2 regions of the Bacillus sp. WC2503 genome follow, and region 2 is predicted to be linked to the other one. Evidence: predicted binding sites of a transcription regulator. Region 2 holds the regulator's gene; the other holds the start of a gene.

Region 1 (9,073 bases), 2.2 Mb from region 2:
TCCCAGCTACTGCAAGCCAATCTAGAATATTAGCGCTGGAACGAAAGCCCATTAAGAGTGCAACAAGAATAACCACCACGATAGTAAGTACATTAGCAACAAGAGAGGTTAAAACGTGGGCCCACAATATAGATGAGCGCTTAATAGGCATCGTAATGAAACGTGCCATCAGCCCACTCTTTACATCCGTAAATAGTCGCACGGAAGTGTAAGCTACACCGGATGCGATAGCCATTAGCAAAATTCCCGGCAATAAATAATTGACGTAATTTTCCGTTCCTGTTTTTATTGCGCCGCCAAACACGTAGACAAATAATAGCATCATCATAATCGGTGTAATCGCTACCGTAATAATTGTATCCGGACTGCGCATAATGTTACGCATTAAACGACCTAGTAATACACCAGTTTTACTTTTCATTTACATCTCCTCCTTTTTACCGATAATCGCAAGGAAGATTTCTTCCAATGTCGGTTGCTTTTCGATATACTCCACTTTTGCCGGTGGGAACATCTCTTTTAGTTCAGCAAGAGTACCTGTCGTAATAATTTTTCCGCCATGCAAAATAGCGATACGGTCTGCCAGTTGTTCTGCTTCCTCCAAGTACTGAGTCGTAAGCAAAATAGTTGTACCGCTACTGGCAAGTTCCTTAACTGTATCCCACACTTCGATTCGCGCTTCAGGATCAAGTCCAGTCGTTGGTTCGTCAAGAAAAATAATTGCTGGCGCTCCAATCAAACTCATCGCGATATCAAGCCGGCGCTTCATTCCGCCTGAATACTGATCTGCCCTTTGGTTTGCCGCATCAGTCAGGCTAAATCTTGCAAGTAGATTGTCAGCAACTTGAGCGGGATTGGAAACACCACGTAACTTGGCGATCATTATCAAGTTTTCCCTCCCAGTAAGCATACCGTCTAAAGCTGCGAACTGCCCTGTCAAACTGATACTTTGACGAACATGATCTGGTTGACGCTGTACATCAAATCCGCAAATGCTTACTTCACCGCCATCTTGCTTCATTAGCGTCGAAAGGATGTTGACCGTTGTTGTCTTTCCCGCTCCATTTGAGCCTAGCAGCGCGAAAATTTCTCCACGCTGCACCTCAAAATCTACCCCTTTTAAAACTTCCTTGTCTTTAAAGGATTTTTTCAAGCCTTTTATAGAAATCGCTGCATTACTCATACTTTTTTCCTCCCTATAAAGTGAAACTTTAATCAGTGGGGGTTTTGTTCATCCCCCACTGATTATTAGTTGAATCAATCGGGCTTTTACGGGCAATTGATCCCCGACCTAACTTCTTTGCTTACGCTGAATTTTGAGGTGGGGGTCTTACTGCCCGTTAATGCGGGATAAAAATGTTTTGCGAAGATAATTTATTTACCTCTACCTATTTAGTATCACTGATATTCTGTATTACTTAGTACTGAGTTAAAAATATAACTGAATAGCTATGGTGGCAATTCATATGTGTAACCAGCTAATCAGTCGGTATTACTTATTCCATTTATTTTTTTCTCAATTTTGTCATAATACTTTCATTCAAATCTTCACGATACTTGGAGACGTAAGTTTTAGCGTTTGCCACTAGTTCGTCAGCAAAGGATGCCACGTCATCCCCAGTAATGTCAAGCACTTGTCTTCCTTCCGCTGCACCCGCTTCGAACAAATCGATTAATTCATACTGTATGTGTAACATATCCATCCCGTTACCCGCTGAGAAATTCCACATGTAGTTTTGAATTTTCTTAAATACAAATTGGTAGTCCTCTGGCAGAGCCTCAACTCGTGCCATCATCATTTTGTACTCTTTTTTATCACCAATTAACTTTTTAAACATTTCTAACATCTTATTTTCCTCCTTTTTTATAAAACCGAGCAAGAAATTCCCAAAGTATCGGCCGGAACATTTTATCTTATGAACCTATTTTGACTTCAAGACGTTAATTTTTGACGATACAAAATCCCATTTTTTCCAAAACAATTCAAGCTCCTGGCGGCCTTCTTCATTTAATGAATAAAACTTACGAGGCGGTCCCATATCTGATGGTTTCTTTTCAATATTCACAAGCTTTTTCTTCTCTAATCGTACGAGGATGGTATACACCGTACCTTCCACAACTTCGGTAAACCCAAGATCATTCAGGTGGCGGGTAATCTCATAGCCATACGTTTCACGGCGACTAATGATTTCCAGTACACACCCTTCCAGTGAACCTTTCAGCATTTCAGTTAAATTTTCCATGTCCTGATCCTCCTTTACCCCCTATTCTGTCTGACTTATATTCAGTATTACAGAGTACTAAGGCGAATTTTTTACTGAGTAGTTTTTTTGAATTCATACTATTCAGTATCACTTATTACATCTACATTGTATGACTAAGTAGTGATAGATGTCAACTGATTTTCAAATTTTTTCTAAAATCCGCTATTACCTATTGTCTACTGCAAATATTTTGAGAAACAACACTACTCAGTATTGCTTATCACAAGTACATTGTATGACTAAGTAGCGATGAATGTCAACTCGATTTTTATATTTTTTCTAAAATCAACTATTACCTATTCGATACAGCCTATTTTCTTTTTTTATTTTGCCCCATACCTATCCCACTAAGAAAAGAAAATACCCCAAAACAAAAATTCTACATTTTTATTTTGGGGCGCTATACTATACCAAAGTTAATGAATATGGCTAGCTCTTCTTATTAATAAGACAGATCATTTTTTATTACGATAACATCATAGCCATATCTTCTGCTGCATTTGTAATCAGTTTTAAACCGAATGTTTCTTGTAATACATCAAGTACGCCAGGTGAAATAAATTCAGGAGCCTTTGGACCGATGCGAATATCTTGAATTCCAAGACTAAATAGCCCGAGCAAAATGGCAACTGCTTTTTGTTCAAACCATGATAGGACAATACTTACTGGCAATTCGTTCACTTCACATTGAAAAGCATCTGCTAAAGCAGCCGCTATTTTCACTGTAGAAATGGAGTTGTTACATTGTCCTAAGTCAATGTAACGCGGAATTTCCGTGCCAGGTACAACACCGTAATCCACATCATTAAAGCGGAATTTCCCACAAGAAGTTGTTAAAATAACCGTTTCTGGCGGAAGTGACGTTGCTAATTCACGATAATATTCTCCGCCTTTTCCCGGTGCATCACAACCGGCGATAACAAAGAAACGCTTTATTTTCCCTTCTTTTACTGCATCAATAATTTCTGGAGCTAATGATAATACTGTATTATGATGAAACCCTGTAACTAACTGTTCATCCGACTCCATATGTACTTCTGGAAGTTCTAGCGTTTTTTGAATTAATGGTGTAAAATCATCATTTTCAATTTTTTGTATACCCTCTAAACCTGCAATGTCATATGAAAAGAATCGATCAGAGTACGAGCCTTTAATTGGCATAACACAGTTCGTTGTAGCTAATATGGCACCAGTAAATTTTTCAAAAAGGCGTCTTTGATCATACCATGCCTTACCGATGTTTCCTTTTAAATGTTTATATTTTTTCAGCTGCGGGTATCCGTGTGCTGGTAGCATTTCAGAATGCGTATAAATATTAATGTCTTTTCCTTCTGTTTGCTTTAATAGTTCTTCTAATGCAAATAAATTATGACCCGTAACTACAATTGCTTTACCTTCTACACGATTTTGTGTAATTTGTACAGGCTCTGGCACACCAAAATGATTCGTATGTGCCTCATCCAATAACTCCATCACCCGTAAAGCTGATTTCCCAACTTTCATAGCCATATCAATATGCTCTTGTTCGTTAAAATTAGAATTTGTTAATGTCATATATAAAGCTTCTTGTGTTGTAGCATCTACAAATGCATCCGTATACCCTAGCTGAGCAGCATGAGTACGATAAGCCGCAATTCCTTTTAGCCCAAACACAATCGTGTCTTGTAAACTAGCAATCGTTTCATTCTTTCCACAAACACCCATTACTTTACATCCGCCTGTTGGCGTTTGTTCACATTGATAACAAAACATATCATCCCACCCTCTCCCAATCATTCATTACACCTTAAGCATAATACCCATTGAAAAAAAGTGATGTGATATCAATCACAATAATATATAAAGATTTGTGACAGTTCATATTGTTGACATAATATTTTTATTGACACTAAAAAATATACATTAGTGTGTCCACATCTTTCGATACTTTTAAATAGCTAAATAATTAATTTGGAGAAATATATACAACGAAAAAAATTTTTGAATCCCTTGTACAAATAGTTGCAATTCATCACATATGAAAATAGATATAAAAATACGCTCTTCTTTCTATCATTCAATAGAAAGAAGAGCGTATTTTTAATTTTAAGGAACTGTCATTTTTTATTAAAGTCTTTATTGTAAACCTTTTTATTTACAATACATTTACACTATCTTAACATTATTTACATTATTTATATGATATATTTAAATAGAACCTACTTAAGAAATTTCATGTATATTGTATCTTTGTGATCTCTTATCTGATTGATAAAAAGATCATGTTATATTTTTATAGCAGGGGTGAATTAGGATGACTGAAACTTTAAAAACACTTATAATGCTTGATGCTACTTACGTTGTTATTGCAATTATGACGGTACTAGTATTTGTATACTTGGAATTAAAATCTCAGTAATATATGCTGGCATAATCGACAAATTCAGCATTTAAATATAGTTAGAAGAAAGAGAGGAGAAAATTATTTCTCCTCTCTTTCTTCTAACAATGTCTTATTTTAGTAAATCCAATGTATGTAAAAGTAACCCTTTGTCCCCTACATCACCATGACCAGGTACGACAGAATTCATATTTTTATATCGTTTCAATACATTTCCAATCGATACAGACCATTCATTTACGTACGCATCCGCCACATTTCCTAAATCTTTTGCTTCCGCAGATTTTACTAAACAGCCTCCAGCTAAAATTTGATATTGTGGCAACCAAACAACAATATTATCTTCTGTATGTCCTTTCCCTGGATAGAACGTTTCTACTTTTGTATTGCCAAACTTCAAACTCGTAATTGTTTGTAAATCTCCAAGTGGCTCTTCATATCCACTTTTCTTTGCTAGTTCCGCAGTTAATGCTGTACTATGTGCTTTAATGCCTCTTTCTTTCAACGTTGTTATTCCGCCAATTCGATCAGCGTGCGCATGTGTAATAATGACATCCGTTACCCGCTTCTTAAATTTCTTTTCTACCATCTCGATCAATTCCTTCGTTAATTTGTCATCCCAAGAAGAATCAACAAGTACTAATCCTTTAGAAGTAGTAAGAACTAGACCGTTCGAAGGAACCGCTTCTCCATTAAAATAACCTAACTCCGTATGAACCCATACATTTTTGTTTAACTGAGATATTGAAATAGTTCCCGTCTCATTTTTTATTACTTTTTGCTCTAGCTTTTGTTCTGCTTTCACAGAAGAAATTGTACTAATAAATTGAGTTATTCCTAGTAAACTAACACATACCCCTAATTTTAATAATGTATTCTTTTTCATTTTCTCCATCCTTCCTTTCAAACTAAATAGTTATTACCTATATTAGACAATTCATCTCCAATCTTTGTTCCATCATGTCTTACATATTTTTTTAGAAATAATAAAAAAGCGTACAAAATGTTGTACGCTTTAAAACTTAACCTTTCACTCCATAATTCTCAAACTCTTCCTCATTCCCATAAAATACATTCAAATCAATATACTTTTCTTTTCCATTATAACCGCTTAATTTCCCACGATTCGTGTATTGCCAAAACGTCCATTTTCTCTCATCAGATAAACTTGTTTTTGTAAGAACACTACGAATCCATATATCACATTTGGGATACCCATCCTTTATATACAAATCATATGCCTCTTGAGTTGCATACAATATTACTTTCTTACCGTAATGTTTTTCTAGCATTTCAATCATGACCGACAACTCTTTCGCAACATCTTCACGCTTAGGCGGATTATCTTTTTTGTTAGCGTAAAACTCAACATCAATTACGGGTGGCAGTGCTTGTTTATATTTTGGAACAGTTCGTATAAATTGCTCTGCTTGTGTTTCACCCTTACTATCGAAACTAAAAAAATGATACGCTCCGATGCGCATATCTGTCTTATTCGCACTCGTCCAATTTTTCGAAAAGTACTCATCCACAAACGAGCTTCCTTCAGTCGCCTTTATAAACGCAAACTTCATATTTTGCTTTTCCAACTCTCTCCAATCTATATCCCCTTGATACGATGCGACATCTACACCTTTTATTTCATACTTATCAGCACTTATTTGATTCGGAATGAATATGCCTTGAAAAACTAAGTAAACGACAACACTTATTACACTAGTTAAAGTAAAGATTCCTCCTATAAAAAGATTCTTTTTCATTCATATCACCCATCTTTACAAATTAAAATTCTACTTACCATTCACGCTTTTTATTAATTTTCATTTTTTCTTCAAACGCCTTCTCTAAATCAACATTTAATTTATTTGCTAAATCACATACATTCCAAATTACATCAAACATTTCTAAACCGATCTCTCTTTTCGCATCTTGTATTGTATCACGCTTTAATATGACTTCCGCTAATTCACCTAATTCCGCCATCGTATATATGGTGCGCTCTTCAATTGTTGTATCTTGAAATCTTTTTTCTTTACTGAAATTTGATACATACCTCTGAAACTCCACAATATTCATACTTAATCTCCCCTCATTACCAATACTCCATTTTTCTATTACACTTAAAACCAAAATTATATTTTGTTAAATTATAACATTCGGACTATAATTTATTTATAGCCCATTAACGGAGGTGTTTGCAATGACTCTCTTCGCTTCCCCATCATTATTCATAGTGGCAATCCTTTCATTTGCACTAGCTTATTTCATTGGAGTAAAACAATACACTTGGCTCTTATCAGGATTCAACGAACGCCGCGTGCCTGATAAAGTGAAGTTATCAAAAATAGTTGGTCTTTATAATTTAGTTGCTGGTGTCATTGCCACAATCGGTAGTGTCTTCACTACTCCTAATGTCACGATCGTTATTCCTATCATTATAATTGGACACTTTATTATCGCCGCTTATGTAAATACACGCATGGTGCAGTGAAAAAAGATCACCCAAATGGATGATCTTTTTTATAATTTATCAACATATTGCTTCGCTTCTAGTAAGGAAAAACCAAAAGCTTCTCTTACTCTCTTAACTGCTGTAATTTTTTTGCCTTCTTCTACAAGCTGGCGTAGTTCTTTATTAATTTCAGGTTCTCTTTCTATAATTCCCATTTCTTTCGTAATTAATTGTAATCTATCTTCAATTCTCTTTAAACGCGCATCATTTTTCTTTTCAATTGTAGTTAATTTTTCAGCGATATAAATGAAACCAAAGGCTACTATCGGTATAACCATCCAGAATTCCATGAATGTTCCCCCTTACTAACTTTCATTTGTTTTATTTCACTAAATTATGTAAATTTTACCATATCAAACATTTAATGTATAATACTACTATATCAAACTGTTAATAAAACCTATTATTTTAGGGGGACACTTTATGAAAAGATTTTTAAATACGTTACTTCAATTTGTAGTTCTTTCAATCGTGCTACATTTATTATTTGATATAGTTGGTTGGCTTGTTTTCAATGCACCAATTAAAAACAAACAAATCATTATTTTTTTAATAACAATCTCATGGGTTATGTACATGTACCGAGACAAATTTTTTCAAAAGTTCACTTCAAACTAACTAAAAAAGAAAACACTTCATTGGTGAATGACGAAGTGTTTTCTTTTTTTTACTACTGTATAATAAAAATAATATTCTGTCTTTAAAGAAAGGAGTCACCATGAACTTAAAAAGTAGCAATATATACGAAAAAATGAATCAATATTCCGTTGCAGGTTTAAGCCTCGCTGTTATACGTAATGGCAAACTAGATGAAGCGACTGCCTTTGGAACACTTGAAGCTGGAACAACTAGAGCTGTTACTACAAATTCTCTCTTTAATTCTTGCTCTATCAGCAAATTCATCACTACAATGCTCGTACTAACATTATCAGAGCAAGGTATCGTATATTTAGATGAAGACGTAAATGATAAACTCACATCTTGGAACATTCCTACCAATCTATTTACTTCACAAAAAAGCATCACTTCGAGAAACTTATTAAGCCATCAATCTGGACTCATTGATCCACCTAATAGTTTTGAACATTATACACCTGCAAAAGGATTACCTAATATGTCTGAGCTCCTTTCCGGTAAAACACTATATTGCCCCGTACCTATAGAAGTAGCTTATAAACCAGAAAGTGAATTTCATTACTCGGACGCAAACTTTTGTATAATCGAGCTACTACTAGAAGATATTACAGGAAAATCATTTAATCAGTTATTAGAAGAACATATCTTCCAGCCACTACAAATGAAAAATAGTACACTCTTCTCTCCAAAAGACATAGATAAAACTGATGTTTTTGCTTGCGGCCATAATAAAGATGGAACTGTAGCAAATGAGAGATTTCCATTTTATCCATTCGCAGCTGCTTCAGGCATTTGGACAACACCAACTGACTTATCAGCTTTAGTTATTGAAATCATTCATTCCTTACAAGGAAAGGGCAAACTAAAACTTTCTCAAAAATTAGTAATAGACATGATTTCTCCTCAAGGTTGCTCAAAATGGACTGGATTAGGTGTTTTTCTAGATGATTCTAATGGAAAATTACAGGTTTATTCACTCGGATGGGGCGTTGGATTTCAATGTATGATGGTTTGTTATCCATACTGCGGGAATGGTGCTGTTATTATGACTAATTCCGATTTAGGTGTTCATCAAATGGAAGGGATCATTGGTGAGGTTGTAAAAACGTTATCCTTATAATGAAAATAAAGAAGCTGTTCCTTCCAGCTTCTTTATCTATATAACATTTTTCGCAACAATTTTTATATGTTCTGGTGCGATAATCTCCGTTATACTTTCTTGGAAATCTTCCCGCAACATTTCTTCCAAATGTTCTAACTGCACTTCAACATGTGTGCATT
Region 2 (9,073 bases):
ACCGTATAAGTTTTTCGCTTCATTGCTCATACCAGCAATTGGGCAAGACTCACTTGTTGCGTCTACTACGAATCCTTCAGGTAAACCAGTTACTAAGTCACCATGACTCATCCATACAACTTGCTCTTCTGGAAGGTTCGTATATAATTTTGATTCGTTCTCTACTTTAAGAACAGCTTTTCCGTACTCACGGTGGTTTGCACGTTCTACTTTACCACCGAAGTGTTGTGTCATAAGCTGCATACCGTAACAAATACCGAAAATCGGTAATCCTAGTTCAAAGATTTTTTCATCACAATGTAATGCACCTTCACCGTATACACTATTTGGTCCACCAGAGAAAATAATCCCTTTTGGATTCATTGCTTTAATTTCTTCCGCAGTAATTGTATGTGGATGAAGTTCACTGTATACACCGAACTCACGAATTCGACGTGCTATTAACTGATTGTACTGACTTCCAAAATCTAAAACGATAATTGTATCGTGCTGCTTTTTCAAAATAATCACCCCAACGTTAGTTCTCGTATATAAATATTTTCACCAATTTGGCGAAAAGCATTACCAATATAATAAAAAAAGCCAGTCCTCCGCCTCTAGTCTCATAACAAAGAAAAGGCAGGGGTCTGGCTTTATAAAGAAAGATAGTCTCCGCTCTTTATAAATATAAGACACACTGCCTTCATAGTCAGGTTGTTTACGGTAACCCGGTAGAGACTCTCAAACCATATCATTGAGGATATATGAAGGATCGTTTTATATTATCTTCCTAGATTCTAACAATGAAGTGTCGATGTGGTCAAGAGAGAAAGCGACAAAATTCTACAGAAATTAATTTCTTTCCCACTAAAACACAAAAAACATTTCCATATAGAAATGTTTTTTGTGTTTTATCCTATTATTCAACTTTTTTCTGTTGTTTTCTACCCATTAATCGTGTAACACCATTTTTTATTACAAATACCCCGTATCCCACAAATAAAAACATAACGGGCAAAATGTCAAAACGATACCTAGTTTGAACTTCGACAAACAAATGAATAACCACATATCCACCAAACAAAATATATAAAAGAGGATATATTGAATCATTTCTTCTATATAATGAAATGGTACCAATCGCAAATATACAACATGTAATATACATAAGCCTTTCATATTTTGTCAGCATTTGTTGTAAGTGTGGTTTATTCAGTTCCCCCCACTCCAAAGCCCAACCAGGTGCATCATCAGGATTACTCCACATTTTTTCAACTTTCAATACAAGTAATTGACGAACTTTCTCTTTGTCCTTCAATCTGTCCTTGATCAAAGCAACGGAAGCATCATTTCTTTCCTTCCCAAGTTTAAATTGACTAAGGTAAACAACATCTGGCTGATTCCATCCACCAATCGAGTCATAATTGAATCCCACAACAAATTTCCAATATGGCATTTGGTTCGACAATGGTTTTTTCGCTAATCCCGTGTTCATTAAGAAAATACTTACAATTTGCATCACTAGAAAATATACAATCACTATTCCCACTAATTTTTTTACGTAGTTAAACGTTTCTTTTTTTCTAAACGGAAGTATCTTATAAATTAATACATAAACAAAAACCGCCAATAAAAAGAAACTTCCTAACGGTCTCATAATATTTCCAATGCTTAACAGTAACCCTGTTAAACCCCAACCGTATTTAGTTGAAAAACCTTTTGTAATTAAAACATACAGTCCTAAAAAAAAGAAAAAGGTAGAAATATATTGATTTGTTAATACAGAGCTATAGATAATATTAGGTATGTAAAACGCGTAAAATATTGCCGCAGTTCTCGCACTGTATTCATTAAAAATGGTTTTACCCATAAAATAAATAATCACGGCAGTACCTACGCTCCAAAAAATATTAAATAACTTCAATATAAACAGATGATTACCAAAAAATTTTATTAATATAGCCTCATAATATGTGAATCCCAATTGGTATGTCCAACTCATATAGTATTCATCTGTAATAAATGCAAAATTACCCTTTACAGCTTGTTGAGCACTTTCATACATTACAGAAAAATCCGAGATAGGTACTGTTTTTTCAAAAATGATCCATAACAACCTAATTGCAAAGGCTGTAACTATGAGAATGAGCAAAAATTGATTAACTGTTAAAAAACGATTTGCTAAAAATGATATTATTCCGAGCACCAAAATAGTTGCTACTATCTCCAGAATTAACACAGCGACCGAAGAATAGGTAGATTTCTCTATTTGAAATGAACTATAAAGTGTAATGATAAACATCGCCAAACCACATACTACTAATATTTTCGAAAAAATGTTTCTACCCAAATTTTCTTTAATCTGCATCATATACCTCACTAACTAGGCTACCGCCATCTTCTCTCATAGACAATAAGAACTAGGAGACTTATTATCTCGACTAAAAAATAAGAAAAATCCCTTTTGACTGTATCATAAATGTTAAAAGAATTATATATTCAATTGGAATTATATTGAATATTATCGTAATAAAAGAAGCTTGAATATTCCCCTCCATTCTCTCTCTAAACTTGCGACCTTCCAGAAACCTTTTATATACATCTTAACAACAAAAAAGACTACCTCCTTTTATCAAGGAAGTAGCCTTCTTCTAATTAACTATTTATACATTGAACAGCTTCACAGAGTGATGCTTATTACATCATTCCGCCCATACCGCCCATGCCCATGCCGCCCATGTCAGGCATTGCTGGTGCATTTGGTTCTGGCTTATCAGCAACTACAGCTTCAGTTGTTAAGAACATAGCTGCAACAGATGCTGCGTTTTGAAGTGCAGAACGAGTTACTTTAGCTGGATCTACGATACCAGACTCAAGCATGTTAACCCATTCGCCAGTAGCTGCGTTGAAACCAACGCCTACTTTTTCGCCTTTTAGACGCTCTACAACTACAGATCCTTCTAGACCAGCGTTGATTGCGATTTGACGAACTGGCTCTTCTAGTGCACGAAGTACGATGTTGATACCTGTTGCTTCGTCGCCTTCAGCTACGATAGAAGCTACTTTCGTGTATACGTTCATAAGTGAAGTACCACCACCTGCAACGATACCTTCTTCTACTGCTGCACGAGTTGAGTTAAGTGCATCTTCAATGCGAAGTTTGCGCTCTTTTAACTCAGTTTCAGTTGCTGCACCTACTTTAATTACTGCTACGCCACCAGCTAATTTAGCAAGACGCTCTTGTAATTTTTCACGATCGAATTCAGAAGTTGTTTCTTCTAATTGCGCACGGATTTGACCGATGCGAGCTTCGATTTGTTGTGTGTTTCCAATACCTTCAACTACAGTTGTGTTTTCTTTCGTTACAACGATTTTACCAGCGCGTCCTAAAGATTCAACTGTAGCAGATTTTAAGTCACGTCCTAATTCTTCAGTGATTACTTCGCCACCAGTTAAGATTGCGATATCTTCTAGCATTGCTTTACGACGGTCACCAAATCCAGGAGCTTTAACAGCCACTACATTGAATGTACCACGAAGTTTGTTCACTACTAATGTAGCTAAAGCTTCGCCTTCTACATCTTCAGCAATGATAAGAAGTGGTTTACCTTGTTGTACCACTTGCTCTAATACTGGTAAGATTTCTTGGATGTTAGAAATCTTTTTGTCAGTAATTAAGATATATGGGTTATCAAGAACAGCTTCCATTTTGTCAGAATCAGTAATCATGTAAGGAGATGCATATCCACGATCAAATTGCATACCTTCTACTACGTCTAATTCCGTTGTGAATCCTTTAGATTCTTCTAAAGTAATAACGCCGTCGTTACCAACGCGCTCCATTGCTTCAGCGATTAATTGACCTACTTCTTCGTCAGCCGCAGAAATAGCAGCTACTTGTGCGATAGAAGATTTACCTTCAATTGGTTTAGAAATCGCTTTTAATTCTTCAATTGCAGCAGTAACAGCTTTTTCGATACCTTTACGAAGACCCATTGGGTTTGCACCAGCTGTTACGTTTTTAAGACCTTCACGAATCATAGCTTGCGCTAATACAGTTGCAGTTGTCGTTCCGTCACCAGCTACATCGTTTGTTTTGCTAGCAACTTCTGCTACTAATTTTGCACCCATGTTTTCGAATGCATCTTCTAATTCGATTTCTTTTGCGATTGTTACACCATCATTTGTAATAAGTGGTGAACCGAATTTTTTCTCAAGTACAACGTTACGACCTTTTGGTCCAAGCGTTACTTTTACTGCGTTTGCAAGAGTGTCGACACCGCGAAGCATCGAACGACGTGCTTCTTCACTAAATTTAATATCTTTTGCCATAATAATTGACCCCCTTGGAATTTTTAAGATTTATATAATTAACCGATAACTGCTAAAATGTCACTTTCACGTAAAATCAAGTAGTCTGTACCTTCGTATTTTACTTCAGTACCTGCATATTTTGAGAAGATGATAAGATCACCTGCTGCTACCTCTAAAGCAACACGCTCACCATTTTCAAGCACTCGACCAGTACCTACTGCAATAACTTTACCCTCTTGTGGTTTTTCTTTTGCAGTGTCTGGTAATACAATACCACTTGCTGTTTTTTCTTCTGCTTGAACAAGCTCAATTACAACGCGATCACCTAATGGCTTTAGCATGAACAATAACCTCCTCATTGTGTTATGTAAATTTTTTATTAGCACTCGAGTCACCCGAGTGCTAACACACTTATAATAATAAATAATCTCAATTTCTTTTGCAAGTAAAAAAATCATAATTTTTTCGCAAATTACTATATATACTCTTCTATATAAAATCCTTCTTCTACTACCTTTACTATATGAATCGTTGTTTCCACTACTCGTATGTTACAATATGAAAGACACCCTAAGTTGTTTTCGCTACACACACAACTTTTTCCTGTCTTCTATTTTAATTTCCAATGCAGATTTACAAAAAAAACATAATTCGAATGAAAGTTTATATCGTAGGTAGCATATTACATGTTATCCTGCCTTATCTCATACACTAGAGTTAGAAAGGATGGTTAAACCATTTGAAGAAACAATATTGGTGGATTATCGTTACATACATTTTAATGCAATTGTCGGGTATTGCCGGATTACCACTTCTTCTGAAAACCGGACTATACGATAATAGAGGATTTACCAACGAGGAAAAGTTTCAACTAATAACCGGACATTGGTCTATTATTAGCTTTTTCATTGCACTATGCGTTGTAATTTGGTTACTTAGAACAGATATTCGTGACAGGCATTTAGATGCAATGCGCTCTTCTGTTCCAGCTACAATCGGGTGGATTTTTATCGGGTTCTTCTTAGCAATCATCTCACAAAGTATTGCAGGTATGATTGAAATGTATCTATTAGGGATTACACCTGGATCTGAGAATACAGACCGACTTATGGACATCGCAAGAACGACACCTTGGTTCCTTATTGTTATATCTATAATCGGACCTATTTTAGAAGAAATCGTATTTAGAAAAATTTTATTTGGTACACTTTATAAGAGATTTAATTTCTTCGTTGCTGCTATTATTAGTTCACTCGTATTCGCAGCGATTCATTTTGATTTTACTCACCTATTGGTATACACTTCTATGGGGCTCGTATTCGCCTTCTTATATGTAAAAACGAAACGCATTATCGTTCCTATAGCAGCCCATGTAGCAATGAATACATTAGTTGCCATTGGACAGATTTTCATGAGCAATGAACAAATTCAAGAAATGATTAAAGAAGCTGAAAAAATGCAAGGCTTTATCGGAGGATTTTTTGTATGAGAAACTCACCATTGTTCATGGCTGCATTGTATTTCCTTCTCGGATGTATCTTTACACGTTTCGCCATTACGAACGTGACAGATACAATCTGGAATATGTGGACAATACTATTTGCAGTTATGGCAACAATTGATTTTAATTTGGCACTTCGCCTTATATTAGTGAAATTCACAAAGAAAAAACAATAATAAAACGCAGAGGTCACCTCCTCTGCGTTTTATTGTGGATAATTCTTTAAAAAGTAAACAAGCGTTTGTAGCTCTACAGCTAAATCAATATGATGAATTCTTATATTCTCTGACACATTTAAGCGTGCTGGTGTGAAGTTTAAAATACCGTGCACGTTTGTTTCTGCCAATCTATCGGCTACAGATTGCGCTACTGTAGCGGGTACTGTTAATATTGCCACTTGTATATCATTTGATAACCTTTCTTCTAATTCATCTAAATGATATACAGGAATACCCCCGATTTCTGTTCCAACTTTCTCTTCACTAACATCAAATGCCATTTCAATTTTTGTATTATTGTTTTTCGTGAAATTATAATGTAAGAAAGCGGTCCCTAAATTACCTACTCCAATAAGCGCTACACGTGTTATATCATCTTGATCGAGTGTTTCACGGAAAAATGATAATAAATAATTTACGTTATATCCATATCCCTTTTTCCCTAATGCTCCAAAGTATGAGAAATCTCTTCGAATAGTTGCGGAATCAACCTTTACCGCTTCACTCAATTCGGCTGATGAAACACGTTGCTTACCAGAAAGAGATAAGTTTTGGATAAATCGATAGTATAGAGGCAATCGTTTAGCAGTGGCTTGCGGAATTTTCTGCTGATCCATATAACCTCTCCTCTCTTCCTATCTTTATTCATATACTTGAATCGAATACAGAAGTTTAGTACTTATGAATTTCCTTGTATAATAAAGAGAAGAAGTATTCTCTCTTTATTTTAAACTATACACTATTTTTAGTATGATTGAGAAATATAAACATGGCAAAGTTAAGAAATTATTTGAGGTGAAAACATTGATTTTATTACAAGTAAACGGGCTTTCAAAATTATACGGTGCCGAAACGATTCTTGCAAACATAAAATTGGAAGTGCAAACGAAAGATCGTATCGCTTTAGTTGGACGAAATGGAGCCGGAAAATCTACATTATTAAAAATTATCGCCGGTGAATTATCTCATGATGGCGGCGAAATTATAAAACCGAAAGATGTCTCAATTGGGTACTTAGCTCAAAATACTGGATTAGAAACATCATTAACAATTTGGGATGAAATGCTAACCGTCTTTACACACCTACAGCAAATGGAGACAAAACTTCGAAGGCTAGAGCAAGAAATGGGAAAAGAAGAAAACTTTTCAAATGCCGCTACATATGAAAAATTATTAGCTGATTATGACCAATTGCAATTAGATTATAAAGATCAAGGCGGCTATCAGTACGAAGCAGATATTCGCTCCATTTTAAGCGGTCTTGGTTTCCCTGTTGAAACGCATCAGACGACAATTTCTACGTTAAGTGGCGGACAAAAAACGAGATTAGCTCTTGGGAAATTATTATTAACGAAACCAGACTTACTTATTTTAGACGAGCCTACAAACCATTTAGACATCGAAACATTAACGTGGCTTGAGCAATACTTACAAGGTTATCCTGGCGCAATTTTAATCGTTTCTCATGACCGTTATTTCTTAGATAAGCTTGTTACACAAGTATATGAAATTTCGAATAAAGAAAGCAGACGATTTGTTGGTAACTACAGTAAATATTTAGACTTAAAATCAGCCCTATACGAACAAGAAATGAAGCGTTACGAAAAGCAACAAGATGAAATCGCTAAACTTGAGGACTTCGTTCAAAAAAATATAGCACGTGCATCTACGACAAAACGTGCACAAAGCCGTCGTAAACAATTAGATAGAATGGAATTATTAACCAGACCATTAGGTGACTCTAAATCAGCCTCATTCCACTTCGATATTGAAAAACAAAGTGGAAATGATGTTTTACAAGTAAAAGATGCAACCATCGGTTATGATGAGGATCCTATTATTGAACATGTAAATATGCGCTTAACTCGGGGAGATAGTGTTGCCTTAGTTGGACCGAATGGAATTGGAAAATCCACATTATTAAAATCCATTGTGAATAAGTTACAGCTATTACATGGAGATGTTGCTTTCGGATCAAATGTATCTGTTGGTTATTATGATCAAGAGCAAGCTAACTTAACATCTTCTAAGCGCGTTTTAAATGAACTATGGGATGAATATCCGCTTCAACCCGAAAAAGAAATTCGCACTATATTAGGTAATTTTTTATTCACAGGGGATGATGTACTAAAACCAGTATCTTCTCTTAGTGGTGGACAAAAGGCCCGATTAGCTCTCGCAAAACTTATGATGCAAAAATCCAATTTATTAATTCTCGATGAGCCAACGAACCATCTTGATTTAAATAGTAAAGAAATTTTGGAGAATGCTTTAATTGATTATCCAGGAACTCTTCTATTCGTTTCACATGACCGCTACTTCATTAATCGCGTAACGACTACAGTTGTCGAATTATCAACAGAAGGTGCGCAAGAGTATTTAGGTGATTACGATTACTATGTGGAGAAGAAAAATGAAATGATTGAACGCGTAGCATTTGAACAACAAGAACAGCAAGAAAATCAGGCACCTGTTCAAAAAACCGTAGCTCAAGAAAAATTAAATTATCTCGAAGAAAAAGAGCGTAAACAATTAGAACGTCAACGCACTCGAAAAATCGAAGAACTAGAACAAAACATCGTAAGCTTAGAAGAAGAAATTGCTACGTTAGAGGATCAGCTTTGCTTACCAGAAATATATGCAGATTATGAAAAGGCTAGTGAGATTACAACGAAAAAACAAACATTACAAGAACAACTTGAAGCCTGTATGGCAGAATGGGAAGAACTGCATATATAAGCTAATTTAAACAAAAAGGATGTCTCATCAGTCGAGGATTTTTGACTAGATGACATCCTTTTTATTTCCCTTTAGAATCAGTTTCGTAGTACATGAAATTATATCGACGATTTTTTGAATGCACATACCTTAACTTAAAATATATAAACAATTCGACAAGAAACATCGTTTTCCCGACAAAGATTGACAATTGCAGCAACCAATATGATAAGAGGAGGATTTTTCAAAAGTTTTTTAGGATATCTTCTCGTTTTTATTTCCCGAAAAAGAATTCATTTAAAGGTCAGACTTCATCCGTTTTATCCACAAGGTTATACACATA

The links. Region 2 encodes Rex, which represses fermentation and respiration genes when NADH is low (regulators of the CRP and FNR family bind a similar motif). Its sites were predicted from a motif close to TTGTGAAATATTTCACAA; they were not measured.
Region 1: a site for Rex is predicted at 4,080-4,097, ahead of hcp (hydroxylamine reductase). Genes of this name have one in related genera too.

The regions. Positions count from the first base shown of each region.
Region 1 covers NZ_JBQYMD010000001.1:2,656,036-2,665,108, forward strand. The annotation lists gene ACUN26_RS13585 (ABC transporter permease) at 1-421, opposite strand, end outside; gene ACUN26_RS13590 (ABC transporter ATP-binding protein) at 422-1,183, opposite strand; gene ACUN26_RS13595 (DUF1048 domain-containing protein) at 1,506-1,847, opposite strand; gene ACUN26_RS13600 (PadR family transcriptional regulator) at 1,923-2,243, opposite strand; gene hcp (hydroxylamine reductase) at 2,730-4,016, opposite strand; gene bla2 (BcII family subclass B1 metallo-beta-lactamase) at 4,757-5,530, opposite strand; gene ACUN26_RS13615 (glycoside hydrolase family 25 protein) at 5,667-6,404, opposite strand; gene ACUN26_RS13620 (MazG nucleotide pyrophosphohydrolase domain-containing protein) at 6,439-6,720, opposite strand; gene ACUN26_RS13625 (DUF3784 domain-containing protein) at 6,845-7,135, shown strand; gene ACUN26_RS13630 (hypothetical protein) at 7,165-7,446, opposite strand; gene ACUN26_RS13635 (hypothetical protein) at 7,580-7,774, shown strand; gene ACUN26_RS13640 (serine hydrolase domain-containing protein) at 7,875-8,912, shown strand; gene ACUN26_RS13645 (hypothetical protein) at 8,949-9,073, opposite strand, start outside.
Region 2 covers NZ_JBQYMD010000001.1:4,886,222-4,895,294, reverse strand. The annotation lists gene guaA (glutamine-hydrolyzing GMP synthase) at 1-501, opposite strand, end outside; purine riboswitch at 666-767, opposite strand; gene ACUN26_RS25415 (glycosyltransferase family 39 protein) at 899-2,347, opposite strand; gene groL (chaperonin GroEL) at 2,677-4,311, opposite strand; gene groES (co-chaperone GroES) at 4,350-4,634, opposite strand; gene ACUN26_RS25400 (CPBP family intramembrane glutamic endopeptidase) at 5,033-5,782, shown strand; gene ACUN26_RS25395 (YdiK family protein) at 5,779-5,970, shown strand; gene ACUN26_RS25390 (redox-sensing transcriptional repressor Rex) at 6,000-6,629, opposite strand; gene ACUN26_RS25385 (ABC-F family ATP-binding cassette domain-containing protein) at 6,817-8,751, shown strand.